4 regions of the Nonomuraea sp. N2-4H genome follow, and region 4 is predicted to be linked to each of the others. Evidence: riboswitches for the same ligand, from Rfam matches in the RefSeq annotation. Region 4 holds a riboswitch; each other region holds the start of a gene.
The links. A riboswitch is a leader RNA that binds a small molecule or an ion and turns the genes downstream of it on or off. The one in region 4 is predicted to bind thiamine pyrophosphate.
Positions count from the first base shown of each region.

Region 1: another riboswitch for thiamine pyrophosphate. It lies ahead of thiC (phosphomethylpyrimidine synthase ThiC); the one in region 4 lies ahead of WBK31_RS22485 (FAD-dependent oxidoreductase).
Region 2: another riboswitch for thiamine pyrophosphate. It lies ahead of thiD (bifunctional hydroxymethylpyrimidine kinase/phosphomethylpyrimidine kinase); the one in region 4 lies ahead of WBK31_RS22485 (FAD-dependent oxidoreductase).
Region 3: another riboswitch for thiamine pyrophosphate. It lies ahead of WBK31_RS35505 (cytosine permease); the one in region 4 lies ahead of WBK31_RS22485 (FAD-dependent oxidoreductase).

Region 1 covers NZ_CP147987.1:6,387,793-6,395,218, forward strand. Annotated here, with positions in the region: gene WBK31_RS29210 (glycine betaine ABC transporter substrate-binding protein) at 1-531, shown strand, start outside; gene WBK31_RS29215 (SDR family oxidoreductase) at 572-1,423, shown strand; gene WBK31_RS29220 (hypothetical protein) at 1,420-1,764, opposite strand; gene thiC (phosphomethylpyrimidine synthase ThiC) at 1,918-3,462, opposite strand; TPP riboswitch at 3,455-3,567, opposite strand; gene WBK31_RS29230 (hypothetical protein) at 3,659-4,009, shown strand; gene WBK31_RS29235 (universal stress protein) at 4,020-4,886, shown strand; gene WBK31_RS29240 (cellulose binding domain-containing protein) at 5,055-6,086, shown strand; gene WBK31_RS29245 (AIM24 family protein) at 6,083-6,748, opposite strand; gene WBK31_RS29250 (FAD-dependent monooxygenase) at 6,830-7,426, opposite strand, start outside.
Region 2 covers NZ_CP147987.1:7,139,222-7,146,647, forward strand. Annotated here, with positions in the region: gene WBK31_RS32770 (hypothetical protein) at 152-742, opposite strand; gene WBK31_RS32775 (hypothetical protein) at 929-1,534, shown strand; gene WBK31_RS32780 (DNA polymerase domain-containing protein) at 1,622-2,563, opposite strand; TPP riboswitch at 2,621-2,716, shown strand; gene thiD (bifunctional hydroxymethylpyrimidine kinase/phosphomethylpyrimidine kinase) at 2,704-3,513, shown strand; gene tenA (thiaminase II) at 3,551-4,225, shown strand; gene WBK31_RS32795 (carbon starvation CstA family protein) at 4,229-6,343, opposite strand; gene WBK31_RS32800 (hypothetical protein) at 6,340-6,702, opposite strand; gene WBK31_RS32805 (GxGYxYP domain-containing protein) at 6,940-7,426, shown strand, end outside.
Region 3 covers NZ_CP147987.1:7,689,220-7,696,645, forward strand. Annotated here, with positions in the region: gene WBK31_RS35485 (membrane protein insertase YidC) at 130-771, shown strand; gene WBK31_RS35490 (ATP-binding protein) at 790-1,176, opposite strand; gene WBK31_RS35495 (PAS domain S-box protein) at 1,328-3,196, opposite strand; gene WBK31_RS35500 (methylated-DNA--[protein]-cysteine S-methyltransferase) at 3,292-3,861, shown strand; gene WBK31_RS35505 (cytosine permease) at 3,830-5,167, opposite strand; TPP riboswitch at 5,157-5,273, opposite strand; gene WBK31_RS35510 (rhodanese-like domain-containing protein) at 5,327-5,650, opposite strand; gene WBK31_RS35515 (DNA-formamidopyrimidine glycosylase family protein) at 5,694-6,572, opposite strand; gene WBK31_RS35520 (LCP family protein) at 6,840-7,426, opposite strand, start outside.
Region 4 covers NZ_CP147987.1:4,887,103-4,894,528, forward strand. Annotated here, with positions in the region: gene thiE (thiamine phosphate synthase) at 65-712, opposite strand; gene WBK31_RS22475 (Rv2175c family DNA-binding protein) at 690-1,064, opposite strand; gene WBK31_RS22480 (FAD-dependent oxidoreductase) at 1,095-2,264, opposite strand; TPP riboswitch at 2,329-2,445, shown strand; gene WBK31_RS22485 (FAD-dependent oxidoreductase) at 2,433-3,752, shown strand; gene thiS (sulfur carrier protein ThiS) at 3,749-3,949, shown strand; gene WBK31_RS22495 (thiazole synthase) at 3,942-4,697, shown strand; gene pknB (Stk1 family PASTA domain-containing Ser/Thr kinase) at 4,936-6,915, shown strand; gene alc (allantoicase) at 7,016-7,426, opposite strand, start outside.

The sequences.
Region 1 (7,426 bases), 1.5 Mb from region 4:
AACAACAGCTACGCGCTCGGCGTCACCAAGGCGTCGGCCGAGAAGTGGGGCCTGTCGAAGATCTCCGACATCACCAAGGTGCCGCTGCCGCAGCGCACGTTCTGCGTGGACCACGAGACCTTCGGCCGCGACGACGGCTTCCTCGGCATGCTGCGGGGCTACGGCCTGCAGTACGGCAAGGACGTGCCGAGGGCCAACGTGCGCAGGTTGTCGGTCGGCGTGCTTTACCGATCGGTGGCCACCGGGCAGTGCACGTTCGGCATGGTCACCACCACGGACGGCCGGGTGAAGGCGCTCGGCCTGGTGCTCCTGGAGGACGACCGGCACTTCTTCCCGCAGTACAACGCGGCGGTGACGATGCGGCGGCAGCTCTTCGACGCGCACCCGGAGATCGCGAAGATCTTCGCGCCCATCAGCGCGAAGCTGACCGACGACGTCATGCGCGACCTGAACGCGCAGGTGGACGTGGACGGCGACATGCCCGTGCTGGTGGCCCGCGACTGGCTCAGGTCACAGGGATTCGTCCGATGAGAGGCGTTAGCCATACCTGACCGCGGGCAGCCCGCAGGTCATGTCACAGACACCACCACCCCAGAACCAGCCCTACCCGGGCAGCACCGGCGAGATGGCGCCGGAGCCGCGCGACGAGATGCGCGACTACGTCGGCCGTGACCTGCTCGCCGGCAAGAAGGCGCTCATCACCGGCGGCGACTCGGGCATCGGCAGGGCGGTCGCCGTGGCGTTCGCCAAGGAGGGCGCGGACGTCGCGATCGCATACCTGAGCGAGCACGAGGACGCCGCGCACACCCGCAAGCTGGTCGAGGAGACCGGGCGGCGCTGCGTGCTGCTGCCCGGAGACCTCGCCGACCGCGCGCACTGCGTCTCGGTCGTCGAGCAGACCGTCTCCGAGCTGGGCGGCCTGGACGTGCTGGTGAACAACGTGGCCTACCAGCAGCCGGTGAGCGGCCTGGAGGAGCTGGACGACGAGCAGTGGGAGCACACGTTCGCCGTCAACATCCACAGCTACTACCGCGTGATGAAGGCCGCGCTCCCGCACATGCGCGAGGGCGCGGCCATCATCAACACCTCGTCGATCAACGGCCTGCGCGGCAACAAGTCGCTCATCGACTACGCCGCCACGAAGGGCGCGATCAACGCGTTCACCTACTCCATGGCCCAGAACCTGGTCGAGCGCGGCATCCGGGTCAACGCGGTGGCTCCCGGACCGGTGTGGACGCCGCTCATCCCGGCCACGATGCCGGAGGAGAAAGTGGAGAAGTTCGGCGAGCAGGTGCCGATGGGGCGACCCGCCCATCCGGACGAGATCGCCCCCTCGTACGTGTTCTTCGCCTCCGACCGGCTGTCCTCGTACTACACGGGCGAGGTGCTGGCCCCGATCGGCGGCGAGACGCTCCCCGGTTAGACGCGGCCCGAGTCCTTGATGGACACGATCGAGGCGGTCTGGAACTTCTTGTGACCCTTGCCGTCCCCGGCGACGTTCGCCGAGTAGGTCTTGGTCGTCCAGCCCAGGCTGTACTTGATGGTGATCTTGTGCTTGGTCTTGCACCGGTTGTGCCAGTAAACGGTCACCGACGTGTTCCCGTCTCCCCATGACCAGGCGAAGCACCCGGCCACCCCCCGGTGGACGCCCGCCGAGGCCGGCGTGGCGCCGAGCCCGGCGCCGAGCCCCACGGCGACGGCGGACGCGGCGGCGACGACCGCCGCGCGCTTGCGCAGGCCGGCCATACGAGCAGTGATGGACACAGGAAATCCCCCTTTTTCCGGTGGTGTGAGGAACGCCCGGCGGCACCCCGCTGCCGGGCTCGCTCCTCACCGTGCCATCGAATGGGCCGGATATCCCGCGAACTTTGTCCAGACCTGCGGTTTTGGACAGCCTCTGGACAATTGGACAATGTGTCACTCCACGTAGATCGTGCCTCCGAGGCGGCGGAACTCGGCCGCCTTCGCCGCGTAACCGGCCTGCCTGATGTCGTGGCTGATCCGCATCGAGCAGAACTTCGGCCCGCACATCGAGCAGAAGTGCGCGGTCTTGGCGGGGGCGGCGGGCAGCGTCTCGTCGTGGAACGAGCGGGCCGTGTCGGGGTCGAGCGACAGGTCGAACTGGTCCTCCCAGCGGAACTCGAAGCGCGCGTCCGACAGCGCGTCGTCCCACTCCTGCGCCTTCGGATGGCCCTTGGCCAGGTCGGCGGCATGGGCGGCGATCTTATACGTGATGACGCCGGTCTTCACGTCGTCCTTGTCCGGCAGGCCGAGGTGCTCCTTGGGGGTGACGTAACAGAGCATGGCCGTGCCGTACCAGCCGATCATGGCGGCGCCGATGCCCGAGGTGATGTGGTCGTAGCCGGGCGCGATGTCGGTGACGAGCGGGCCGAGCGTGTAGAACGGCGCGTCGTCGCACAGCTCGCGCTGGAGGTCGACGTTCTCCTTGATCTTGTGCATGGGCACGTGGCCCGGGCCCTCGATCATCACCTGGACGTCGTGCTCGCGCGCGATCTTGGTCAGCTCGCCCAGCGTGCGCAGTTCGGCGAACTGGGCCTCGTCGTTGGCGTCGGCGATCGAGCCGGGCCGCAGGCCGTCGCCGAGCGAGAACGACACGTCGTAGCGGGCCAGGATCTCGCACATCTCGGCGAAGTTCTCGTACAGGAAGCTCTCGCGGTGGTGCGCCAGGCACCAGGCGGCCATGATCGAGCCCCCGCGCGAGACGATGCCGGTCTTGCGGCCCACGGTGAGCGGCACGTGCGCGAGCCGCACGCCCGCGTGCACGGTCACGTAGTCCACGCCCTGCTCGCACTGCTCGATCAGGGTGTCGCGGAAGACCTCCCACGACAGCTCCTCAGGGCGGCCCTTGACCTTCTCCAGCGCCTGGTAGATCGGCACGGTGCCGACCGGGACCGGGGAGTTGCGCAGGATCCACTCGCGGGTCTCGTGGATGTCCGCGCCGGTGGACAGGTCCATGATCGTGTCGGCGCCCCAGCGGGTGGCCCACGTCATCTTCTCCACCTCCTCCTCGATGGAGGAGGTGACCGCCGAGTTGCCGATGTTGGCGTTGATCTTCACGAGGAAGTTACGCCCGATGATCATGGGTTCGGACTCGGGGTGGTTGACGTTCGCGGGGATGATGGCCCGGCCCGCGGCCACCTCCTCGCGGACGAACTCCGGCGAGACGCCCTCGCGTACCGCCACGAACTCCATCTCCTTGGTCACCAGGCCCCGGCGGGCGCAGGCGACCTGGGTGACCGGATGGCCGGCCGCCCGCCGCTCCTCGATCCACTCCGCCCGGCGGCGCGGCAGGCCCCGGCGCAAATCGGGCTCGTAGGAGGGGTCGGTGTACGGGCCCGAGGTGTCGTACAGGGTGACCGTCTTGTCGTTCGACAGGCGCACCTGGCGCATCGGGACCCGGAGTTCACCGCAGTAGATCTTGGAAAAGCGCGCGTCGCTCATCGCGCAAACTCCCTTCGCCGGCATTACCCGGAGCAGGTTCTGGCGGTCGGCGGCTCGCAGCCGTCCTCTCAGCCCGGTCTCCACCGGGCTCCCGCGTTCGGACGGCGCTGATCGTACCCACCCCCGCCAAGGTCCCAAACCCACCCGAAAAGGTTTGGGGGCACTTCTCAGCGGTACGGACCCCATCAGGGGAAACATGATGAGAATCGCCGCTGTCGCAGGACTACTCGTCGTGATGGCCGCATCCGGCGCCACCGCCGCCGCCGGGGACGGCATGCAACAGCACGAGGTCAGCCAGGAGCAGTACGACATCCTGATGGCCCAGTGCCGCTACTCCGATACCGGCAAGGCCAAGTGCCGCGCGAACGTCAGAGAGCTTTACCGCGTCGGCCGTACCGACCCCACCCTCGACTGCCGCACCTACGCCGGCGTGACCGTCTGCGGCACGCTCAAGCTCAGCGCCGCCGAGCGGGCCTGCGTCCGCGGCTCCGAAGCCAAGGGGCTGTCGTTCCGGCGCGCCGAGGTGGAATGCTACGTCCAGTCCTGAGGAGCCGAGCGTGATCATCGTTGGTGTGGACGGCTCCCGCCCCGGCCTTGAGGCGGCCGGCTGGGCCGCCACCGAGGCCGCGCTGCGCCAGGTGCCGCTGACCGTCGCCCACGTCGTGCCCGCGTGGGTGTGCGAGGAGGGCACCTCCGTCCGGTACGCCGAGGTCGCGCGGTGGATGCGCGAGAACGCGCAGTCCGTGCTGACCTCCGCCAAGGACCGCGCGCTGCGCGAGCGGCCCCAGGTCCGCGTGGAGACCGTCCTGCTCCCCGGCGATCCCCGCGCGGCGCTGGTCAAGGCGTCCGCCGAAGCCGAGCTGCTGGTCGTCGGCAGCCGCGGCCTCGGCGGCGTGCGCGGGCTGCTCGTGGGCTCCGTCGCGTACGGGGTCGTCGCGCACGCCGAGACGAACGTCGTCCTCATCCGCGACCGCGCCGCCACGCCCGGCGAGGTGGTGGTGGGCACCGACCTGTCCGCCCGCGCGGGCAAGGCGCTGGAGTTCGCCTTCGCCGAGGCCGAGCTGCGCGGGGCGCGGCTGCGGGTCGTGCAGGCGTGGGCCTGGCCCCAGCCGGGCGGCTTCGAACCCGCCGACGACGACAGCGAACAGGGTCACCTGCTGGCGTTGCAGAGCGCGCTCGTCCCGTTGCGCGCCGAACATCCCGGCGTGGAGGTGACCGCCGAGGTGGTGCACGGGCATCCTGTCGAGGTGCTGAAGGAGGCGGCGGCCGGCGCCGAGCTGCTGGTGGTGGGCTCGCGCGGGCGGGGGCAGCTCGCGGGCATGCTGCTCGGGTCGATCAGCCAGGCCATGCTGCACCATGCGCCCTGCCCGCTCGCGGTGGTCCGCGCCCCCGACACGGCGTCGCAGCCCGGAGCACCGGTCTGACGCCTTACCCCGCGCGGCCCCCGCCCCGAGCGGGCCCGGCCCGCGCACGCAAACGTGAAAGTTACATGCGTCTCCCCAGGTCGCCCCGGGTGAGCCGATCATTCCCTTTTCCGCACCCATAGGCGAAATTTACGATCTGCGCGCAGGTTGACGACGGGAGAGCGGACCATGCGCAAGATCGGTGCCGTGCTGGCCGGGATGGTGGCCGTGATCGCGGCCGTGCTGTTCGCGACGACGCCGGCCGACGCCGCGGCCGTACGGATCATGCCGCTCGGCGACTCGATCACCGGCTCCCCCGGCTGCTGGCGCGCCCTGCTGTGGAACCGGCTGCTGAGCACCGGCCACACCAACATCGACTTCGTCGGCACGCTGCCGCCGCAGGGCTGCGGGGTCGAGCACGACGGCGACAACGAGGGACACGGCGGCTACCTCGCCACCAACGTGGCGAACCAGAACCTGCTGCCCGGCTGGCTCTCGGCCACGCGCCCCGACATCGTGCTCATGCACTTCGGCACCAACGACGTGTGGAGCAACATCCCGCCCGCGACGATCATCAGCGCGTTCACCACGCTGGTGAACCAGATGCGGGCGAGCAACCCCAACATGCGGATCCTCGTCGCCAAGATCATTCCGATGAACCCGGCCACCTGCCCCGACTGCGCCCAGCGCGCCGTGGCGCTCAACGACGCCATCCCCGCCTGGGCCGCCGCGACGACCACCGACCAGTCGCCGATCACCGTGGTCGACCAGTGGACGGGCTTCGACACCGCCACCGACACCTACGACGGGGTGCACCCGAACGCCGCCGGCGACCAGAAGATGGCCGACAAGTGGTATCCGGCCCTGGTCGAGGCGCTGTCCGGCACCCCGACCCCCACCGACACGCCCACCGTGCCCGACGGTGACTGCACGGCCACGTACAAGACGACAGGTCAGTGGCAGGGCGGCTTCCAGGGCGAGGTCACCGTCACCAACACCGGCGCCGAGCCGATGACCGGCTGGACGGTGACCTGGACGTACGCCGATGGCCAGCACCTCACCCAGCTCTGGGGCGGCACGCTGAGCGCGGACGGCTCGTCGGTGACCGTGCGGAACGCGGCGTGGAACGGCTCGCTCGCGCCGGGGGCGTCCACGACGTTCGGCTTCCTCGGCTCGTACGAGGGCGCCAACACCGCCCCCACGCCCGCCTGTTCGAGCTAGGCGGACGCCTTCACCACCGGCGGCCCCTCGCTGGCCTGCACCAGCACGAACCCCTGCCCCCTGAACGCGAGCTGCATGGCCTCACCGCTCCCCCGGCCGATCAGCGCGCCCATCTTCACCGTCCGGTTGATGCCGACCTGCAGCGAGGTGCTCCAGCACACCGCCGACTGCCCGTCGGCGTACGTCGGCATGCGCGACGCGTCGAGCAGCACCGGCGTGCCGTGGGTGGTCACCGCCACCCACCCCGTGCCGGTGACCGTGGTGTTGAACAGCCCGCCGGCCGCCACCCCCGCGCCCTGCACCCGCTTGATGTCCCACGACAGCTGCGGCTGGAAGGCGAGCAGGTTGCGGCCGTTGACCGTGATGCCCTCGTTCTCCAGGTAGAACAGGTGGATGTCGTCGGCGTTGTCGGCGAGGTAGAGCAGGCCCTGGCCGCGTACGCGCATCAGCGAGGCGCCCTCGCCCGTGACGGCCTTCTTGAGCAGCTTGCCGAGCCCGCCGCCTTCGTAGTCGAAGTCCATCTCGCCTTGGAAGGCGACCATCGAGCCCTGCTTGGCCAGCACGTCGTCGGGTAGCTGGACGCGCAGCATCTTGGCGTTCTCCAGCGCGAACCCGGGAGGGAGCTGCCGGGGGTCGAGGTTGCCGAAAACCGAACCGCGCACCTGGTGTGAACCTTCCTTCGTCGGGCGGCGTACGTAAGGGATCAACGGCCGCGGGCCTCCCGCCGTTCCCTTCGGTGCGGCTCAGCTTCCCGCGGCGCCGTCGAGCAGGTGCGCGCCGGGCGTGAAGTCGGGCAGGATGAGCGCCGAGTGCGCGGGACGTTCCTGCGCGGCGGGCGCCTCCACCAGCTCGCGCAGCATGGCGTCGCGCCGCTCCATGTCCTCGGCGGTCGCCGGGAAGATGTGGCTGCCGCCGTCGTCCACGAACGCCTGGTTCAGGGTGACGAATTCGCGGGTCTCCCGCTCGTACGCGGCGAAGGCGGCCTCGGGGTCCGGGTACGCGGCCAGCGACCCGGCCAGCATGTACGCCCCGACGAGCGCGAGGCTGGTGCCCTGCCCGGTCAGGAACGACGGCGCGTACGCCGCGTCGCCGACCAGCGCCACCCGCCCCTTCCACCAGCGCGGCATGCGGATCTGGCTGACCGTGTCGAAGAACAGGTCGTCCGCCTCGCGCATGGCGGCCACCAGGTCCTGCACCTTCCATCCCGCGTCGGCGAAGGTCTCGGCCACCAGGTCCCGCTGCGCCTCGGGGTTGCGGAAGGCGTGGAACGGCGGGTCCTTGCGCGCGAAGTTGAGGAACCCGTGCACCTCCTCGCTCTCGTCGCCGGGCGCGTAGAGGAC
Region 2 (7,426 bases), 2.3 Mb from region 4:
GCCCGGGCCAGGTCGCCGGTACGCCCGGCGCGCCCGGCGTCGAACGCGTGCCAGGAGTTCGGGCACGCGGACGGTGAACCCGTACGGCAGGTCAGCCATGGGCCCGCTCCGAGAGCGCGCCCCGCCAGCGAGCCGTCCAGCACGCCGATCGTCAGCCCGGCCCGTACGGGTGCCTGCGCCACAGCGGTGGCGGGGGCGGCGATGGCGGCTCATGCCCGTCCTGCTCGTACGGCGCCGTCCGCCGCTCGGCCTCCATCAGCAGCTCGTGCACCGACCCACCGCGACCAGGGCCGGTGCGCCCGAGCAGGATGCGCACCAGGTCCACCGCCGTCGGACGGGCGCCGAGGTCGGGGCGGCGGCACGCGTCGATCACCGCGCGCAGCTGGGGCAGCAGCCGGTCGAGGTCGGCGCCCGCGTCCGGCATCATCCCCGTCGCCGCGAACACCACCACGTCCGCCCAGTCGCCCACGTCATGCGCGGGGAACAGACAGTCCCGAGGTCCCGGCGCGAAGAGCGCCTGACCTTGCGGCGAGATGAGCACGTTCGCCGGGCTGAGCCGCAGCCCCGCGATGCCGCCGAGGTGCAGCCTGGCCAGCGTGGCGGCGGTGCCGAGGGCGAACAGGTGCAGCCGTTCGCCGGTGAGCGGGCCGGTCGTCCTGACGACGGCGGCCAGCGGCTCGCCCGTCCCCAGGTAATCGCGCGGCCGCAGAGCCAGGCCGCCGCTCCATGCCTGAAAGTCCATCGCCGTCCCCGTAGTGGCCGATCAGCGCGGGCGGCACCGCCGGTGGTCCGGCCCCGGTGCCGCAGGTCCGACAGGGGGTACGCCGGGGTCGCGGGCCGCGTTCAACCCATACCGATCGGGTCTTGACCTTGACGCGACGTCAACGTGTCCCATGAGCGGTGAAGCCGCCGGGAGGAAGGAACGCGCATGGTCAGAGCCGCGCTGCGCATCGTCGGATTCGAGCTCAAGGGCCTCGCCGCCATCGCGGCGTGGATCGTGCGGCGGCGGCACGGGGTGCCGGACGGAGCGACGACGCTCGCGTACGGCAAGGAGCAGTCGTTCATGATGGGCCTGATGGCGTTCGCCATGGCGGTCGAGACCGTGGTCGTGGACCTGCTGCTCGCCGCCCTCGACGTGCCCGGCTGGCTGCGTTACGGGGTGCTGATCGCCGACCTGTACGGCCTGCTGTACGTCCTCATGGTGGTCGCCGCCTGCGCGACCAGGCCGCACGTCGTCACCGCGGACGAGCTGCGTATCCGGTACGGCGTCTACCTCGACCTGCGGGTGCCCCGCGAGCTGGTGACGGCGGTGCGGACCGGGCGGACATACCACCAGGGCGGCATGATCACCGTCGATGAGGGCCGGTTGACCGTGGCGGTCTCCTCGCAGACGAACGTGACGGTCGAGCTGGCCGAGCCGGTCACCGTGGTACGCCCGCTTGGCCGCCGCGCCGAGGTCACCTCGGTCAGGTTCTTCGCCCAGCATCCCGAAGCCGCGGCGGCCGCGCTCAGGGAGGGCGTCACCACCGGCTGAGCACTACTCCCCACCGGCTGCGCTACTCCCCACCGGCTGAGCGCTACTCCCCGCGGAGGGCGTGAGCGCACCGCTTGCCCTCGCGCGTCACTCCCCGCGGCGAGCGCGAGCGCGCCGCTTGCCCTCGTGCATCGCCTGGACCCGCGCCACCGGGATCGTGTGTCCCTCCTCGACGAGGTCGGCGGGCAGCGGCTGCGGCGGCGGCATGTGCTCGGCCCATGGGTCGGCCCCGCCCAGCCGTTCGATCGCGCTGTGGACGGTGAAGTCACCGGGACGTACGCCGTCGAGGTCGTCCCACGCCACCGGGTACGAGACGGGCACGCCGGGGCGGATGCGCGGGCTGTAGGCGGCGGCCACCGTGGCGCCGCCCGCCCGCGTGGAGTCGATGAACACCTTGCCCGCGCGGTCCTCCCTGATGAACGCGGTGGTGGCGAGCGCCGGGTCCAGCCGCTCGGCGCGGGCGGCCAGCGCGCGGGTGGCGGCGGCCAGGTCGTCCATCGCGGTGCCCGGCGCGACGGGCACGAAGACGTGCACGCCCTTGGCCCCGCTCGTCTTCACCGCCCCGGCCAGCCCGGAGTCGGCCAGCGCCTGCCTGACCAGGTGCGCGCCCCGCACCGCCAGGGCGAAGGAGTCCTCGGGCGGGTCGAGGTCGAGCACCATGTGCGTGGGATGATCGCCGGCGTACAGAGCCGGGTGGTATTCGACGGCCCGCTGGTTGGCGAACCACAGCAGCGTCCTGCGGTCGTCGCACAGCGCGTACGTGACCTGCCGCTGCGAGGAGTCCGCCCACACCCGCACCGAGCGCACCCAGTCCGGGGCGTACTTGGGCAGGTTCTTCTGCATGAACGGCTGCTGCCCCGGGCGTACCCGCATGACGGAGAGCGGGCGGCCGCGCAGCACCGGGATGATGCGGCCGGAGACGGCGTCGAGGTAGTCGACCAGGTCGCGCTTGGTTGCGCCCGCGCCGTCGAAGAGCGGCTGGTCGAGGTTCGTCAGGGAGACGCCGTCGCGCGTCTCGTCAGCGGCCACCCGTCCCACGATGCCGATACTCGAACGTGTGGTCAACGACCCGGCCTGTTAGAGTGAACGTTTGACGCGGGGTGCCCGAAATGCCGGGCTGAGATCACACCCGTCGAACCTGATCTAGTTCGCACTAGCGAAGGGACGTCATGGCCGCTGACGCCGTACCCAAAGTTCTGACCATCGCGGGCACCGATCCGAGCGGCGGCGCCGGTATCCAAGCCGACCTCAAGGCCTTCTCCGCGCTCGGCGCGTACGGCATGACGGTCATCACCGCGCTGGTGGCGCAGACGACCACGGGCGTGACCGGCATCCACGAGGTGCCCGCCGAGTTCGTGACCCAGCAGCTCGACACGCTGCTCACCGACGTGCCCGCCGACGCCGTGAAGATCGGCATGCTGGGCGACGCCGACCTGATCAAGGCGGTGGCGGCGGCGCTCGACACCTACCGCCCCAAGTACGTCGTGCTCGACCCCGTCATGGTCGCCAAGAGCGGCGACCGGCTGCTGCCCGCCGACGCGGTGAGCGAGCTGCGCCGCACGCTGCTGCCGCGCGCCGACCTCATCACCCCCAACCTGCCCGAGGCGGCCGACCTGCTGGAGGAGCCGCAGGCGAGCGGCCTGGCCGAGATGCACGAGCAGGCGGCCAGGCTGCGCGCGCTCGGCGCCCGCCAGGTGCTGCTCAAGGGCGGCCACCTCGACGGCGACACCTGCGTCGACGTGCTGGCCACCCCCGAGGGCACGATCGAGCTGTCCGCCCCGCGCGTGCACACCAAGAACACCCACGGCACGGGCTGCACGCTCTCCTCGGCGATCGCCGCGCTGCGGCCCCGGCACGACGACTGGCCGAGCGCGGTGCGAGCGGCGAAGGACTACCTCACGGAGGCGCTGCGCGCCGCCGACTCGCTGGGCGTCGGCCACGGCCACGGCCCCGTGCACCACTTCCACAACATCTGGTAACGGCCCCCGCCGGGCAGACCCCTCCGAAAGAGACGCGATGTTCTGCGATGACATCTGGCAGCGCACGTCCGACCTGATGCGCGCCATCCACGAGCACCCCTTCGTCACGGCACTCGGCGACGGCTCACTCGACCGCGACACCTTCGTCTTCTACATGGTGCAGGACGCCCGCTACCTGGAGGCGTTCGCGAAGGCGCTGGCCGCCGCCTCCGTGCGCGCCGGCGACTCCGCCGATGCGGCCTTCTGGGCGCAGAGCGCGCACACCGCGCTGGTCGCCGAGCGCGAGCTGCACTCCGGCTACATCGACGAGCTGGGCGATGCCGCCAAGGGCATCGCGACGTCGCCGACGTGCCTGGCGTACTCGTCGTTCCTGCAGGCCACGGCGCTGTCGGAGCCGTATCCGGTGATCGCGGCGGCGGTGCTGCCGTGCTTCTGGATCTACCAGGACGTCGGTACGGCGCTGCTCGCCAAGGCCGGCGACGACCCCGCGCACCCGTACGCGAAGTGGATCTCCACCTACTCCGACCCGGAGTTCGCCGCCTCCGTCGAGCGGGCCAAGGCGATCACCGACCGGCTGGCCGCCGCCGCGTCCCCGGACACCCGCGAGGCGATGGCGCAGGCGTACGGGCGGGCGGCGGCCTACGAGTGGATGTTCTGGGACAGCGCGTGGCGGCGCGAGGGCTGGCCCACCGCCGAGTGGCTGGCACCCTGACACCTAGCCTGATTTCGCCATCAGCTCCTTCTCCTCGCGGGTGGCGATGAGCCCCGACGGCGCGACGATCTTCGACTCCTCGAACGGCGCCTCCGTGGTGGGCAGCGGCTCGGGCGAGCGGATCGCGGTGATCCAGATGCGCGCGGCGTCCAGGATGACCACGATGATCAGCACGGCGAAGAGCGCGGCCAGCACGCCGTCCACGGTCGAGTTGACGACGATCTGCCGCATCGCGTCCATCGACTTGGCGGGCGCGAGGAGCTGGCCCTGGTCGAGGGCCTGCTGGTAGCGGTCGCGCTGGGCGAAGAAACCGAGCGTGGGGTCGGACGAGAACACCTTCTGCCAGCTCGCGGTGAGCGTGACGGCCGCGTCCCAGGCCAGCGGGACGGCCGTCACCCAGGCCCACTTGAGCCGCCCGCTCTTGATCAGCAGCGTGGTGGCGACGGTGAGCGCGACGGCGGCGAGGAGCTGGTTGGCGATGCCGAACAGCGGGAAGAGCTGGTTGATGCCGCCGAGCGGGTCGTTGACGCCCTGGTAAAGGAAGTAGCCCCAGGCCGCGACGACGACGGCGCTGGTCGCGACCAGGCCGGGCCACCAGCTCACCCGGGAGATCGGCTGCCACAGGTTGCCGAGCGTGTCCTGGAGCATGAACCGCCCGACACGCGTGCCGGCGTCCACGGTGGTGAGGATGAACAGCGCCTCGAACATGATCGCGAAGTGGTACCAGAACGCCTGGAACCCCTCGCCGCCGAGGAAGCCGGAGAAGATCTGCGAGATGCCCACGGCCAGGGTGGGCGCGCCGCCCGTCCTGGCGATCAGCGTCTCCTCCTGCACGGCCTCCGCCGCCGCCTGCAGCTGCTCGGGCGTGATGACGAAGCCCATGGTCGAGACGGCCTCTGCGGCGCTCTGCACGGTGGCGCCGACGACGCCGGCCGGTGAGTTCATCGCGAAGTAGAGCCCGGGGCTGAGCACGCAGGCCGCCGTGATCGCCATGACCGCCACGAACGACTCCATGAGCATGGAGCCGTAGCCGATCATCCTGACCTGCGTCTCCTTCTGGATCATCTTGGGCGTGGTGCCGGACGAGATCAGCGCGTGGAAGCCGGACAGCGCGCCGCAGGCGATGATGATGAACACGAACGGGAACAGCGACCCGGCGAAGACCGGGCCCTCGCCGTTGAAGGCGAAGTCGGTGAACGCGGTCGTCCGCAGCGGCGGCATGGTGACCGCGATGCCCACCGCGATCAGCACGATGGTGCCGATCTTCATGAACGTCGACAGGTAGTCGCGCGGCGCGAGCAGCATCCAGACGGGCAGCACGGCCGCGATGAACCCGTACGCGATGAGCCACAGCGCCAGCGCCGACGGGCTCAGCGTGAAGTACGGCGCCCAGCTCGACTCCTGCACCCAGCCGCCGGCCACGATGGCGAGGATCAGCAGCGCGACCCCGATGGCGGTGGTCTCGACGACCCGGCCCGGCCGGACCACCCGCAGGTAGAAGCCCATGAACAGGGCGATCGGGATGGTCATCGCGATGGAGAAGACGCCCCACGGCGACTGCGCGAGCGCGTTCACCACGACCAGCGCCAGCACCGCGAGCAAGATGATCATGATGGCGAAGACCGCGATGAGCGCCGCCGCCCCGCCGATCGGGCCGATCTCCTCGCGGGCCATCTGCCCGAGGCTCCTGCCGTTGCGCCGCATGGAGAAGAAGAGCACCACCATGTCCTGCACGGCCCCGGCGAAGATCACGCCGGCGATGATCCAGATCGTGCCGGGCAGGTAGCCCATCTGCGCGGCCAGCACCGGCCCGACCAGCGGCCCGGCCCCGGCGATCGCGGCGAAGTGGTGGCCGAACAGGATGCGCCGGTCGGTCGGGTGGTAGTCGATGCCGTTGTCCAGCCGCTCCGCCGGTGTGGCCCTGCGGTCGTCGGCACGCAGCACCTTGCGGACGATGAAGCGGGCGTAGAAGCGGTAGGCGATCGCGTACGAGCCGAGCGCGGCGCACAGGAGCCAGACCGCGTTGACGTTCTCACCCCTCGACAGGGCGAGCACCGCCCATCCTACGGCACCGACGATGGCCACCGCCGTCCAGATGATGATGGAACGCAGCTTCACCGGTTACCTCCCATGTGTCTCTGGCGAGGGGACTGGTCGTGAACCGGGCGCCCCAGACAGCAGCGCAGGCCGGCGTCAGGAAGCAGATCGGTGGTGAAGCGCCGCCACCGCCACAGCGGGCGGACGTCGATGGTGACGGGCAGCTCGGCGAGATGCACCCAGGCGGTGGGGTGGGCGTACACCAGGTCGGTGGGGCCGAGCCGGCGGGCGCGGCGCGGCAGCCGCGAACGGCGCAGCGGCCTGACCGAGAACTCGCCCGCGTCGGCGCAGCACAGGCCGGTGACGTGCCAGTCGAAGAAGACCACTTCGTTGCCGCGCAGGGCGTCTCGGGCGGCGGGGGTGAGCGTGACACGGGACATCCGTGGCTCCTGGAAGGAGGCAGCTCAAAATTAACGTCGGGCTTACCCGGATGCTTCAGCGGCGAAACCCGTTCGTGCATGCACAAAACGAGGGCGGGTCGGCCCGCCGGCCGCTGTTCCGGAAATCTCGCCCCATTTACACCATAGACAACAAACCTTCACATTGTTACGTTGCCTACCGACGCGATGACAACGCTGTCATTCCTGGTCTCCCCCGACGAGGAGCAGTGAACGCCGATGGTGTCCCGACGTGAATTCCTCCTGGCGAACGGCACGGTGCTCGCGGCCGGCGCGCTGGGACTCAGCTTTCCCGCCGCCCCCGCCTCCGCATCCGCGCCCGCTACGGCCCCACTCCTGCCCGGCTTCGGCCGCCCGACCCGTCTCGACTACGCCGACATCGCCACCCTGCACGGCAACGACCAGCTGCTTCTGACCACGCTCCAGGGCGTCGTCAACCGCCGCCGCCCGCGCCTGTACTTCAACTACAACAAGGAGGGCTTCGACGAGCGCTGGCTGTCCAGCACCGGCGCCGCCGTCACCCGCCACGAACGGCCCCTCGACCTCGTCGCCCGCTACCGCGGCGAGGTGCGCGGCGCCATCCTGATCGACCCCGACGTCCCCGACTCGGTGAACGTCGCCACCACCCTGGCCGGCCTGGAGAACGCCGTCGCCGCCACCGCCGAACAGGCCGAGGAGTACCGGCTGAAGGTCATCACCGACCTGC
Region 3 (7,426 bases), 2.8 Mb from region 4:
CGAGCCCGTCGTCATCACCCCGCTGCAACGGGCCCTCTTCGCTGATGGGAAACCCGCCGAACGGAGTCCCTTCTGCCGAAAGGCAACCCATCCAACGGGGTCCCCTTCGCTCAAAAGGAATCAGGGCTCATGATCGACTCTCTTGTCACGCTCATCATCGACGCCTCAGGCGGCAGTGCCGCGCTCGGCATCGTGCTGTTCACCCTGGCCGTACGCCTGACGCTGCTGCCGCTCAACGTCCGCCAGGCCCGTACGGCGAAGATCCGCGAACGCCTCGCCCCCAAGCTCCGCGAGCTGCGCGAGCGTCACCGGCGCGACCCCGAGCGCCTGCACAGGGAGATGACCGCCCTCTACGCCAAGGAGGGCTCGTCGCCGTTCGCCGGCATCCTGCCGTCGCTCGCCCAGCTGCCGTTCCTGTGGCTGATGTACCGGGTGGCCACGCATCCCACGGCGCTCGCCGGGCACACCCTGTTCGGGGCTCCGCTCGGGGAGCAGCTGGCCGGAGTCATCGCTCATTTCGGTCTGGTCAGCGCACCGGTTTTGGTCTTCGTATCGGTCATCGCGCTGGTCATCGTGGTGGCGTGGCTCTCCGCCCGCCAGATCAAGATCACAGAGGAGCAGCCGGAGCCGTTGAGGAGGATCATGCCGCTGCTGCCGTACGGCTCTGTGCTGGCCGCGCTCGTGCTGCCGCTGGCCGCCGGGCTCTATCTGCTCGTCTCCACGGCGTGGGCCACGGGCGAGCGCGCCGTGCTGGCTAGCCGGCCTCTCTGAGCGCCGCGACCTGCCCGTTCACCTTGTTGCTCGGTGCGGGCAGGATCGCCCACACGGTCGTGGTGTCACCGTCGTGCCTGACCCCCCAGCTCTCGGCGACGTACTCCACGATGCCGAGCCCCCGCCCCCCAGCGAGGACAGCGTCGGCCGGCCCGCTCGGGGCTCGGTGGCCGCGCCGCCGTCGCTGACCGCCACCTCGATGTGATCGTCGCTGCACAGCCACGCCACCCGCACCATGCCCGACGGCAGCGGATGCGCGTGCCGCAGCGCGTTGCTCAGCAGCTCGCTCACCACGAGCACGGCATCGTCGATGGCCGAGGTGAAGACCCCACTGTCCTGCAGATCAGTGCTCAGACGCTGGCGGGCAACGGCAACGCTGGACGGCGCGTACGGCAGCAGCACCACGCTTGACACACCCACCTCCCCGTTCCCTGTGCCCCCCGCGGGAACACTCCCCGGTACGACCGAAATGCCCCGTTACTCGATCCCAGAAACCGCATCTCGATCACAGCTTGTACACATTGGAAGATAGATCAGCGCAACCGTGACCACCTCGTTACCGCATCGGTGTGTCGGATCCGATAGAGGAAGAGGCCCGCAGAACGAGCCGCATTCTGGTGCCCCCTCCCGGTCTCGGATGCGCGCTCACATCTCCCCCCTGTGCACGAGCGAGGCTGCGGACGATGTAGAGACCGAGCCCCACTCCACCAAACCGTCTCCGGTCGCCGCTGTCCACCTGGACGAAGCGTTCAAATATGCGTTCGCGGTCAGGAGGGGCGATTCCCACTCCCTCGTCGTCCACGACGACGACCACGTTGTCGTCCTCAGGCCAGGCCGCCACACTGATCAGCCCGCCCTTCGGCGAGTACTTGAAGGCGTTCTCCAGCAGCTGCCCCAGCAGGATGTCCGTGGCCAGCGCGTCGCCCAGCACGCGGGGCAGTCCTTCGGGGACGTCCACCTCGACCCGGTGCCGGTCCGACAGCTCGGGCAGCCCCAGCGTGGCCGCCACGATGCGCTCCCGCAGGTCGAACTCCTCGATGCGGACCTTCAGCTCGTCGGCGCCCGCCCGCGCGCCGAGCAGCAGGTGGTCCATGAGCACGCCCAGCGACTTCGCGCGCTCGGCGATCGTGTGCACGGCCGAGCGGCGGGCCTGGTCGGTCATGGCGTCCCAGCGAGAGTCGAGCGTGCTGGCGAAGCCCCGCACGATGGTGATCGGGGTGCGCAGCTCGTGGCTGGTCGTGGCCAGGAACAGGTCCTTGGCCTCCTCCAGTTCCTTGGCCGCCGTCACGTCGCGGAAGTCGACGACCACCTCGCCGGTCTCCTCGATCTGCGCGCTCACCACGTCGAGCCAGCGGCCGTTGTCGAGCTGGAAGGTGCCCTTCTCACCGGCCTTGGGCAGCGGGAACGGCGGCGGCCCCCCGATGACGGACTCCGCGGGCAGCGCTGTCAGCTCGGCGGCGGCCGGGTTCCAGCGCACCACGTTGCCCTCCTGGTCGAGCACCGCGATGCCGTCGGCGCTCGCGTCGAACACGGCCCGCTCGTGCGCCCGCTGCCGCACCGCCTCCTGGTAGGCGACCGCGTTGCCGACCGCGATGCCGGCGTGCCCGGCCAGCAGCTCCAGCAGCTCCAGCTCCAGGTGTCCGGGGGTGCGCCGGGCGAACAGGGCGTACAGGGCGCCGTACGGCCGCCCGCCCACGGCCGCGAGCCCCAAAGCGATCGTGTGCAGCCCCTTCAGCCGCGCCCACACCAGGTCGTCGAGCCCCTCGGACTGCAGCAGCACGGTCTTGCCGGTGCGTAAGAGCTTGTCCACCAGGCTCGTCCGCAGGTCGGTGGTGATGCCCCTGATCGCCTCGGGAAGCTGGTACGTGCTGACCAGCCGCAGCTTGTCACCCTCGATGAGGACGAACCCGCCCGCGTCCGCCCCGGTCAGCTCGGTCAGGCTGGCCGAGATGCGGTCGAGCACGGCGGGCAGCTCAAGCTCGGAGTTGATGTCGCCCACGACGTCGGTGAGCCGGGCGACCAGGCGGGCCCTGCGCGCCATGCGGTGCTCGGCCACCTCGTCGGCCCTGGCGGGGTGGTAGGCGCACACGTAGCCGGCCACGGCGCTGCCCAGGCGCAGGGCGCTGATGTCCACCCGCAGGTCGAGCACCCGGCCGTCGGCGTGCAGGCGCTTGGTGCGCAGCGAGACGGGCTCTCCCGTGCGTACGCGCTCGAGCACCGCGTTGTGCTCGGCGGTCAGCTCCTCAGGCACGATCGGCGCGCGGCGTCCGAGCAGCTCGTCGGCGCTCCAGCCGAACATGCGCTCGGCGGCGGCGTTCCACACCAGGACGCTCTGGTCGCGGTCGAGCGCCACGATGGCGTTGGGCGAGCTGGCGAGCGCCGCACGAGCGATCTCATCGTCACTACCGGCCCATTCGTCCCCCACCACTCCATAGTGCACGTGGCGCGGTGGGTGCGTCGGGCGATCCGTCCGATACGCTGCGGTCACGGTGATTCCCGGCAGGTGGGAGGGTGAGGGGTATGTCGAGCAACGATCTCGATGCCCTGTTGCGAGTGACCTCCAGCACCTATCGGGGCGAGACCCCACCCGACATCGCGTTCGGCACCTACGACGGCGCGGTGGGCAGGCTGGTGCTGGCGGTGACCGCCAAGGGCATCGTGGCGTGCAGCTATGAGGCGGAGAACGACGTGTTCGAGCGGGTCACGCGGCATCTGGGCCAGTTCATCGGGCCCGACTTGCGCCGGCTCGACCCGGTGCGCAGGGAGCTCGACGCGTACTTCTCCGGGCGGCTGCGCGCGTTCGCCACGCCGGTGGACCTGACCCTGGCCACGCCGTTCGCGCGTACGGTGCTGCAGAAGACCATGGCGGTCCCCTACGGCACCACCACGACGATCGAGCGGATCGGGGAGAGCATCGGCAGGCCGCGCGCGCTGCGGGCGATCGGCAACGCGCTGGCCTCCAACCCCGTCTGCGTGATCGTGCCCTGCCACCGGGTGCTGCGCGAGGACGGCGAGCTCGGCGACTACCCGGGCGGCGCGGCGGCCAAGCAGCATCTGCTCAACGTCGAGCGGCGCGCGATCGCTGGATGAGCCCGATGAGCAGCGTGATCAGGGCGGCCACCAAGGCGCCGCCCAGCGCGCCGTTCATCCACGGCTCCCGTACGAAGCCGAGCGCGTCGCGCACACCGGCCCACCAGCCGTCCCAGGCGGGGAAGGTCGGCGTGGAGGTGGTCAGCCAGTACGCGGCGAAGCCCAGCGCCCACGGCACCAGCATCGACCACCGCGAGGGGGCGTCCTCGGCGGTGTTCCAGCCCTCGCCGCGGCGCAGCACGAAGTAGTCGACCGCGAGCACCGCGAACATCGGCACGAACACCGCGCCGATCACGCCGAGGAACACGCCGTAGGAGTTCACGTCCGCGAACAGCGCGATCACGATCGTGACCACGCCGATGGCGGTCGACAGGATGCGCCGGTCCACCCGCGGCATGAGGTTCTGCAGCGACATCGTGGTGGAGTAGACGTTGGCGAACGACTGGTCGGTCTCGCGCAGCACGAGGATGCCGAAGAACAGCGCGCCGAGCGGCACCGCGACGAACGGGTTGAACACCGTCGTCTGGTCGGCCAGCACGCCGTCCGCGCCCGCCAGCGCCACCGCGTAGACGCCCAGCCCCAGGCAGGCCACCTGGGCCAGCGTGTAGCCGCCGACCACGCCGGTGAACGCGGCCCGGCCCGAGCGCGAGTGCCGGGCGAAGTCGGCCGCCATCGGCACCCACGACACCGACAGCGCGATCACGTAGTCCACGGCGGCGGGGAAGGCCGTCCAGCTCCCGCCCTCGGGCGACGGGGCCTCGCGCAGGAAGAACACCGTGAACCAGATCATCGCCACGATCACGCCGACCGTGACGTAGCGGCGCAGCAGCCGGATCGAGCCGAGCGGCCAGATGGTCAGCGCCGCCGTCAGCACGCCCGCCACGATCACCCACACCTGGTACGGAACCGCCGGGAAGATCGCGCCCGCGCCCTTGGCGATCACCCAGAGCTCGAAGGCGCCCCAGCCGATCATCTGGATGATGTTCAGCACCGTGGGCACGTAGGAGATCCGGGCGCCGAACAGCCCGCGCAGCAGCACCATCGCGGGCTTGCCCGTCCGCGTGCCGGGGACGGCCGACAGGCCCACCATGGCGGTGCCGATGAGGCTGCCCACCACGGTGGCGATCAGCGCCGCCGCCAGCGTCAGCGGGGCGTTGCCCAGCGGATCGAGCAGCAGCAGGGCTCCGGAGAAGCCGAGCAGGCTGACCCCGAGATTGGCCCAGAGCGCGCCCTGATCGAGCACGCCCAGGGTCTTGGGGGCCTCTCCATCAAGGGTCAGCGGCACTTCTTCGACGCCGTGCGACATCGCACACTCCCTACGCCGGCATTACCCGGACAGGTTCAGGCGGTCGGCAGCGGATGGTTGTGCTGCCCTCTCAGCCCGGCGACCCCGAGCTCCCGCGACGATCTGTAGTTTGCGCCCCAATGATGCCTCAATGGCGACTAATTCGCCATAGTGGGCGACTTATGCCACAAAAGGCTCCTGTCCCGTCTCGCTGACCATCGGCCGCCGCGCCGCCTCCCACGACTGCATGCCGCCGCCGACGTTGACCGCCTCGCGCCCGAGCTGGTTGAGCCAGGCCGCGACCTGCAGGGAACGGCCGCCCACCCGGCACACGACGTAGATCGTGCGGTCGTCGGGGACCTCGTCCACGCGCCCCTGGATCTGCGTCATCGGGATGTGAACGGCCTGCGGCGCGTGGCCCGCCAGCCATTCCTCCTGCTCGCGGACGTCGAGCAGGTAAGCGTCTGCGGGTACGGCACTGGCCTCGATCTCAGGAACGGTCATGACTCCATCATGGCCTGCGCGAGGCGGTGCACCGGACGCCCGCCTACTTGAGCAGGCGGGACAGGCGGCGGTCGGCGAGCGGTTTGCCGCCGGTCTGGCAGGTCGGGCAGTACTGCAGCGAGGAGTCGGCGAACGACACCTCCCTGATCGTGTCGCCGCACACGTCGCAGGACTGCCCCGTACGGTTGTGCACCCGCAGCCCCGACTTCTTCTCCGCCTTGAGGTCCTTGGCCGCAAGGCCGCGAGCCCGCTCGACCGCGTCGCGCAGCGTCGTCACGATGGCCTCGTGCAGGTCGGCGATCTGCGCGTCGGTCAGCGTGGCGGCGATCTTGAACGGCGACATCTTCGCCGCGTGCAGCACCTCGTCGGAGTAGGCGTTGCCGATGCCGGCGATCACCTTCTGGTCGCGCAGCAGGCCCTTGATCTGGGTGCGCTTGCCGCCGATGATGCGCTTGAGCGCCTCGACGGTGAACGACTCGGCGAGCGGGTCGGGGCCGAGGGCGGCGATGCCCGGCACATCGTCCGGATTTTTCGTGACATAGACGGCTAGGCGCTTCTGCGTCCCCGCTTCCGTCAGCTCGAACCCCGGCGCCAGGCCCTCCTCGTCGGGCGCCAGCCGCACGCGTACGGCCAGCGGCCCCTTGCCGGGCCGCACCGGCTTCGCGCCCGACAGGTCGTCGCGCCAGCGCAGCCACCCCGCGCGCGCCAGGTGGATGACCAGGTGCAGCCCGTCGCAGTCGAGGTCGAGGAACTTGCCGTGCCTGGCCACGCCGGTCACGGTCAGCCCGTTGAGCGCGGTGACCGGCGGATCGAACGTCTTCAGCGCCTGGATGGCCACCACATCGACCCCCGCGATCGCGCGGCCCACCGCCCGCTCGCGCAGAAAGTGAGTGAGGGACTCCACCTCGGGAAGTTCGGGCATGCCCCCAGCGTACGTCCCGCCCGGGGCTGTCCCCGGCACGCGCGGAAAACCGTCGGTCCACGTGGTGGGGACCTTGACGCCGTACGGCTGCCCCGGCACGCGCGGAAAACCGAAGAGACCACACGGCCCTCCGGCCCCGGAACCTGAGCACGGCACCCCGGGCTTCGGCGGTTGAGGGCGGCGCCCTGAGTCCGGGACCTGAGCGCGGCGCCCTCAGCCCCGAAGCCCGGACGGGGGTGCCCGGGGTCCCGGACCTGAGCGAGGTGGTCAGTTGGAGTCGACGACGTCCTTCGGCACCGGCCGGTCTTCCTTGATCGCGTTGAACAACGCCAGCGCCTTGGGCCGGTCCCACTTCACCGCCGCGCCGCTGGGCACGGTCTCGTTGCCCCCGAACGGCACCACCGTGGTCACCGGGCTGTCGCCCATGGCCAGCCCGAGCGAGAGCATGTCGAACGCGCCCGTGCCCGTGTCGACCTCGACCGCGTCGGTGGCGCTGGCCGCCAGCGGGATCGCGGTGAACGGGTTGAGCAGCACCCCGGGGCTCGCGGCCTTCTTCACGACCGCGCTGAGGAACTGCCGCTGCCGCTTGGTGCGCTCGTAGTCGGGTAGCGCGCCGCCCTTGCGGGTGCGCACGTAGCCGAGCGCCTGCGCGCCGTTGAGCGTCTGCACGCCCTTCTTCAGCTTGAGCCCGGCCTTGGGGTCGTTGACGGCGGCCCGTACGTTGATCTCGACCCCGCCGACGGCGTCGACGATGTCGACGAACCCGGCGAAACCGATCTCCATGTAGTTGTCGATGTGCACGCCGGTGGCGTTCTCGATGGTGCGCACCAGCAGCTTGGGCCCGCCGAAGGCGT
Region 4 (7,426 bases):
GACCCCGGAGGGCCGGGGAAGGACGGGAGGCGCCCGTGCGGGGAGCGCGGGCGCCTCGGAGGTTTCAGCGGGCCTGCCCGGCGGCCAGCCGCTTGGCGAACTCGGCCGCGGCCGCCCCTGGGTCGTCGGCTTCGGTGATGGCGCGGACGACCACCACCCGGCTCACGCCGTACGACATCACCTCGTCGAGGTTGCCCAGGTCGATGCCGCCGATCCCGAACCAAGGACGCGAGGTGCCGAGCGAGGCGGCGTGCCGCAGCAGCGGCGGCCCCGGCGCGGGGCGCCCAGGCTTGGTGGGGGTCGGCCAGATCGGGCCGCAGCAGAAGTAGTCGACGCCCTCTTCCACGGCCGCGGCGGACGCCTCGGCTGCGGAGTGGGTGGACCGTCCGATGACGATGTCGTCGCCGAGTATCTCTCGCGCGACCGTCACAGGAAGGTCGTCCTGCCCCAGGTGGAGCACGTCGGGCCGGGCGGCGTAGGCGACGTCCGCCCGGTCGTTGACAGCGAGCAGTTTTCCGTGCCGGTCGCAGGCGTCGCGGAAGACTTCGAGCAGCGCGAGTTCTTCGCGCGCCTCGAGACCCTTCTCCCGCAGCTGGATGATGTCCACACCGCCCGCCAGCACGGCGTCGAGGAACTCCGCCAGATCGCCGCGGTCGCGGCGGCCGTCTGTGCAGAGGTAGAGGCGGGCCTCAGAAAGCGAGGGCTTGGGCACGCCGCTTGACCTCGGTGTGACGCCCTGCCCTGATCGCCTCGATGGGCGACCCCGGCAGCGAGTCGTCTGGGGTGAAGAGCCAGCGAAGCGCCTCGACGTCGTCGTAACCGGCGTCCTGCAGCACGGTGAGCGTGCCGGGCAGGCCCTTCATCACGTCCTTTCCGTCGAGGAACTTCGCGGGCACCTGCGGCCCGCCGCTGCCGCGGCGCACGCCGAGCAGCTTGTGGTCCTTGAGGAGTTGCTTGGCCCGGCCGATCGGAAGCTCGAGGCGCTGGGCCACTTCGGGGAGGGTGAGCCACTCGTCGACGAGCTGCTCGGTCTCCCGGTCGATCTGTGCAACAGAAAGCGTCACGAAACCACAACTACCACATGGCGTGCTTGCTCAAACAACACAATCTCGTAGGGGCACTTGTGGATCTACCAGGCGTTCCGCGTCCAGTCGATGGCCCGCTTCGATGATGCGCCGGCCCTGTACGAGATCGCGCGGCCGGTCCACGGCGAGCACCGCGGCGAGCGTGTCGCCGTCGGTGAGCCAGACGGCCGACCACTTGCCCTCGGGCTCGCCCCGGTACACGAGGCGGTCGGCCTCGGTGTGGTGTCCGGCGTACTGGAGCATGTGGCCGAACTGCTCCGACCAGAAGTACGGCACCGGGTCGTAGACCGCCTCCTCCCCCATGAGCGTCGCGGCGGCGACGTCGGGGGCGTTGAGCGCGGTGTCCCAGTGCTCGACCCTGAGGCGGGTGCCCCAGCGGCGCGACCACCACGCGGCGCAGTCGCCCACCGCGACCACGCCGGGCAGCGAGGTGCGCAGGTGCTCGTCGGTGACGACGCCGTTGTGCAGGTCGATGTCGGCGTTGGCGAGCCACTCGACGGCCGGGCGCACGCCGATGCCGGTGACGACCACGTGGGACTCGACGAACTCGCCGCCCACCAGGCGGACGCCGCCCTCCTCGACCGACTCGACCATGGTGCCGAGCCGCAGGTCGATGCCCTCGTACCAGGGGATCGTGCGGCCACCGAGCTCCATGCCGACGGCGGCGGCGAGCGGCGTCTGCGCCGCCTCGATGACCGTGACCGCGCAGCCCGCGCGCCGGGCCGCGGTGGCGACCTCCGCGCCGATCCAGCCCGCGCCGATGACCGTGACCCGCGCTCCGGGTACGAGCATCACCCGCAGCTCGTGAGCGTCGTCGAGCGTGCGCAGGACGTGCTGCGGGCCGTCGCCGGGCAACCTGATCGGGTCGGCGCCGGTGGCGATGACCAGGCCGTCGTAGGGCAGCTCGCCCTCGGTGGTCTCCACGACGCCCGCGCGCAGCGACGTGGCCGCGACGCCCGGCCGGAAGTCGATCTGGAGCGCGTCGAGGTCGGTGTCGATGAAGCTGGTGTCGGCGTCGCCCTTCAGCACCGCCTTCGACAGCGGCGGGCGATCGTAGGGGCGATGGCGCTCCTGGCCCAGCAGCGTGATGCGGCCGTCGAAGCCGCGCCCGCGCAGGGCCTCCACCGTACGCACACCCGCGAGACCCGCTCCCGCCACCACGACATGGTTCACGCTCATGACCATAACGGCGACCATAAGGGGCCGGTGCGTGCGCCCCGTACCGAGGTCGTAGGCTGTGGGCGGTAAGACGCGCGGGAGTCCGGCCGTGACCGGGCTGAGAGGAAGGCTGTGACGGGCCTTCGACCGCAAGACACCTGATCCGGATCATGCCGGCGAAGGGAGCGCATGATGGACGTGATCGTGGGCGGCGGGGTCGTCGGGCTGTCCGTGGCCTGGCGGCTCGCGTGCGAGGGACGGCCGGTCACCGTGGTCGATCCCGCGCCCGCCACCGGGGCCTCCCACGCGGCCGCCGGGATGCTGGCGCCGGTGAGCGAGGTCACCTACACCGAGGCGCCGCTGCTGCGGCTGGGCATGGCGGCGCTGAGCCGCTGGCCCGCCTTCGCCGCCGAGCTGGCCGAGGACGCCGGACTCCCCGCCGGCGAGGTCTCCGCCGCCGGTGCCTTGGCCCGCGGCCCCCGTTCGGGGCTTGGCGCGGGCGGGCTGGATCTGCGGGCCGAGGGGACGCTGGACGTCGCGTTCGGCTCCGACGACATGGCGATGCTGGACGAGCTGGCCGCGTTCATGGAGAAGCTGGACCTGCCGGTCGAACGGCTGACCGGGCGCGAGTGCCGCCGCCTGGAGCCGATGCTGGCCCCCTCCGTGCGCGGCGGGCTGCTCGCGCCCGGCGACGCCTGGGTGAACCCGCGGCGGGTGACGGCGGCGCTGCTGACCGCCCTGGAGCGGCGCGGCGTTCCGCTGGTGCGGGCGCGCGTCAGCGAGCTGGTCCGTACGAACGGCGCCGTCACGGGCGTACGCCTGTCGAAGCCCACCGGCGCACCGGCGACCGGCCTGCGTCTCGGGGCTCACCACGTCGGCGGACCGCCTGCCGCGCCGTACCCCGCCGATGCCGGCGAACGGGCCGCCGGTGACGGTGCCGAGCGGGCCTTTGACGTCGCCGGGGCCGGTGAGGCGGACGGTGCGTGGGCGGACGGGGACGTGCTGGCGGCCGACCGGGTGGTGCTGGCGGCCGGGGCGTGGAGCGGTGAGCTGGCCGACGTGCCGGTGCGTCCGGTCAAGGGCCAGATCATGCGCCTGCGCTCGCCGCAGCCGCTGCTCACCCACTGCGTACGCGGCACCGTCCACGGCTCGCCGGTCTACCTCGTCCCCCGGGGCGACGGCGAGCTGGTGGTGGGGGCCACGCAGGAGGAGCTGGGCTTCGACACGACGGTGACCGCGGGCGGCCTGTACGAGCTGCTGCGCGACGCCAGGGAGCTGGTGCCCGGCGTCACCGAGATGGAGGTCGCCGACGTGGTGGCGGGCCTGCGGCCGGGCACCCCCGACAACCTTCCGGTGATCGGCCCGGCGAGGACCCCGGGGCTGACGTACGCGACCGGGCACCACCGCGGCGGGGTGCTGATGGCCCCGCTGACGGCGGCCATCCTGATGGGCGAGGAGAGCGAGCTGGCGACCCTGTGCTCGCCAGGGAGGTTTCAGGAAATTTCATGATTGTCACCATTAACGGGTCTGAGCGCGAGGTGGCCGACGGCACCACCGTGGCGGAGGCCGTACGGACGCTGACGACGGCCACCACCGGCGTGGCCGTGGCCGTGAACGACGAGGTGGTCACCCGCAGCGCCTGGGAGACGACGGCGCTCAGCGACCGTGACCGCGTGGAGGTGCTGACGGCGGTGCAAGGTGGATGAGCTGATCATCGCCGGTGAGAAGTTCTCCTCCCGGCTCATCATGGGCACCGGTGGCGCGCCCTCGCTGGAGGTGCTGGACCAGGCGCTGGCCGCGTCCGGCACCGAGCTGACCACGGTGGCGATGCGCCGGCTCGACCCGTCGGCGCGCGGCTCCGTGCTGGACGTGCTGCGCAAGCGCGACATCAAGGTGCTGCCCAACACGGCGGGGTGCTTCACGGCGGGCGACGCCGTGCTGACGGCCCGGCTGGCCAGAGAGGCCCTGGGCACCAACTGGGTCAAGCTGGAGGTCATCGCCGACGAGCGCACGCTGCTGCCCGATCCGATCGAGACGTTCGACGCGGCGGAGCGGCTGGTGGCCGACGGGTTCGTGGTGCTGCCGTACATCGGGGACGACCCGGCGCTGGCGCGGCGCCTCGAGCAGGCCGGCTGCGCGGCCGTCATGCCGCTGGGCGCGCCCATCGGCTCCGGGCTCGGCATCCGCAACCCGCACAACATCGAGCTGATCGTCGAGGCCGCGTCCGTGCCGGTGATCCTCGACGCGGGCATCGGCACGGCCAGCGACGCCGCGCTGGCGATGGAGCTGGGCTGTGACGCCGTGCTGCTGGCCACGGCCGTGACGCGGGCGCAGCGGCCCGACCTGATGGCCGCGGCGATGAAGCAGGCGGTGATCGCCGGGCGGCTCGCGGCCCAGGCGGGCCGCATCCCGCGCCGCCGCTACGCCGAGGCGTCCTCCCCCATGACGCCGTAGCCCGCTTCCAGAAGAAGGCCGTAGCCCCGCTTCCATAAGACGGCCCGCGTGAGCCTTCCAGGGGGCCGCTCGCGCGTGCCTCCTGGGAGGCCGCCCGCGCGAGCGGCCCGTTTCGTGCGCCCCGGCGACACGCCGGGGCCACATCGGCATCCCCGCGGCGGTGCGGACGGGAACGTCTCCGCATCGGTTTCGGGCGGCAAGGCCATCCCGGTGGCAAATCGCCCGTAAACTCAGCGGGGTGGACACGACGACTGCGGACCCCCTGGTCGGGCGGCTCCTCGATGGGCGTTACCGCATCGAGGGCCGGATCGCCCGGGGCGGTATGGCGACCGTCTATCTCGCGCTGGACGTCCGGCTCGACCGGACCGTCGCGCTGAAGGTCATGCATCGCTCGCTCGCCGAGGACCCTGCGTTCGTCAGGAGGTTCATCGGCGAGGCGAAGTCGGTCGCCAGCCTGTCACACCCCAACGTGGTGGCCGTCTTCGATCAGGGCACCGACAACGACGTCGTCTACCTGTCGATGGAGTACGTCCCCGGCCGCACGCTGCGCGACATCCTGCGCGAACGCGGCCGCCTGCCGGCCCGCGAGGCGCTGGAGATCCTCATCCCGGTGCTGGCCGCCCTGGGCGCGGCCCATCAGGCCGGCATGGTGCACCGCGACGTCAAGCCGGAGAACGTCCTGATGACCGACGACGGCCGGGTCAAGGTCGTCGACTTCGGTCTGGCCAGGGCGATCGAGGCGACCAACCAGACCCGCACCGGCATGCTGATCGGCACGATCGGCTACATGGCGCCCGAGCAGGTGCTGACCGGCGCCGCCGACGTGCGCAGCGACGTCTACGCCGCCGGCATCATGCTGTTCGAGCTGGTGACCGGGCAGCAGCCGTACTCCGGTGACACCCCGATGTCGGTGGCCTACCGGCACGTCCACGACACCGTTCCCCCGCCGTCGTCGATCTGCCCCGACGTCCCGCATCTGATCGACCGGCTGGTGGCGAGCGCGACGGCCCGCGAGCCGGACGACCGGCCGGCCGACGCGACCGCGATGCTGGTGGCGGCGGTCGAGGCGCACCGCGTGCTGCCGCAGACGTCGATCCCGCCGGGCACGGCCTCGCTGCCGGGCATGGCGGCGTTCCACTCGCAGCAGACGGCGGCGCTCACGGCCATCCAGCCGGACACCCCGGCCCCGTCGGGTCGGCAGGCGCACTCCGTCCACTCGGCTCCGTCGGTGCCGCACGCGGCGCCGGCCCACACGCTGATCCAGCCGCGGATGGAGGTGGCCCAGCCCGAGCCGCGGCGCCGGTTCCGTCCGAGCTTGTTCCTGGCCGGCCTGGCCGCGGTGATGGTGATCGCGGTGGGCCTGACCGGCTGGTACTTCTCGCTGCCCGAGCAGGTCAAGGTGCCCGACGTCGTGGGCAAGGACCTGGCGCTGGCCGAGAAGGACCTGGCGAACGCCGGGCTGAAGGCGCGCAAGGGCGAGAGCCAGTACGACGAGAAGGTGGCCGAGGGCCTGGTGCTGAGCAGCGACCCGGCGGCGAACACCGAGCTGGAGAAGGGCACGACGGTCACGCTGACGCTCTCCCTCGGCCCCGAGCGCATCGTGGTGCCCAACGTGACCGGCATGAGCGGCAACGACGCCCGGGCCGCCATCGCCAAGGCCGGGCTGACCGTCGGCACCGTCAAGCGCCAGCCCAACCAGCAGGTCGAGCGTGACAAGGTGATCCGCACTTCGCCGCAGGTGGGCGAGCGGGTCAGGAAGAGCGCGAAGGTCAACATCTTCGTCAGCGCCGGGCTGACCATGCCCGACGTGTCCGGCATGCCGAAGGACGAGGCGGCCCAGTTCCTCGGCTCGCAGGGCTTCCAGGTGCAGGTCAACGAGGTCGACGACGACGCCGAGCCGTGCACGGTCATCGCCCAGTCGCCGAAGGCCAAGGCCGAGGTGGACAGGGGCGCGCCCGCGATGATCACGGTGGCGCGCTGCCAGACGCCGTTCTTGGACTGGTTCAGGAACGGCGACAACGAGGCCCGCGACGACCAGCAGTTCGCCATGGTGCCCGGGGTGATCGGCAAGAACGTCAACGACGCCAAGTCCGAGCTGGAGGCGCTGGGCTTCCGCGTACGCGTGCAGCGGCTGGCCAACGCCCCCGTGGTGCAGTTCCAGCGGCCGCTGCCCAACAGCGAGCGCCCGCCGGGCAGCACGGTCATCCTCTGGCACTGACTCCGGCACCGGCTCCGGCACCGGCTCCGGCTCCGGCACCGGCTCCGGCGCTGACGCGGCCCCGGCCGGCCCTGAGGAGCGCGGCCGGGGTGCCGGTGAGTCAGGCCAGGTGGCCGTGCAGCCGTACGCGGGCCAGCCCTCCGTCCGGGTGGATGTCCACGCGCACGTGCGTGACCGGCGTGTCGCCGTCGAGGCGGAAGCGGTGCGGCGTGTCGGGCTGCAGCGGCGTCTTGGGCAGCAACTCCACCTCGCGGTCGCCGTCGATGCCGGTGAGCGAGACCGCCGCGGGCGCGTTGTACAGCAGGTTCGTGGTGTCGATCTCGGCGAGCCTGATGACGCCGCGCCCGGCGAGCCGGATGACGAGCCAGTCGTTGCCGCCGCCGCGCCGCCGCGCGGTCTCCCAGCCTTCGGCCTGGTGGCGGGCCAGGCCGGGCGCGATGACGTTGTTGGGCGATGAGTAGAACTCGTCGGAGCAGGCGGTGACCAGCCCGCCGTTGGCGAGTGCGGCGAG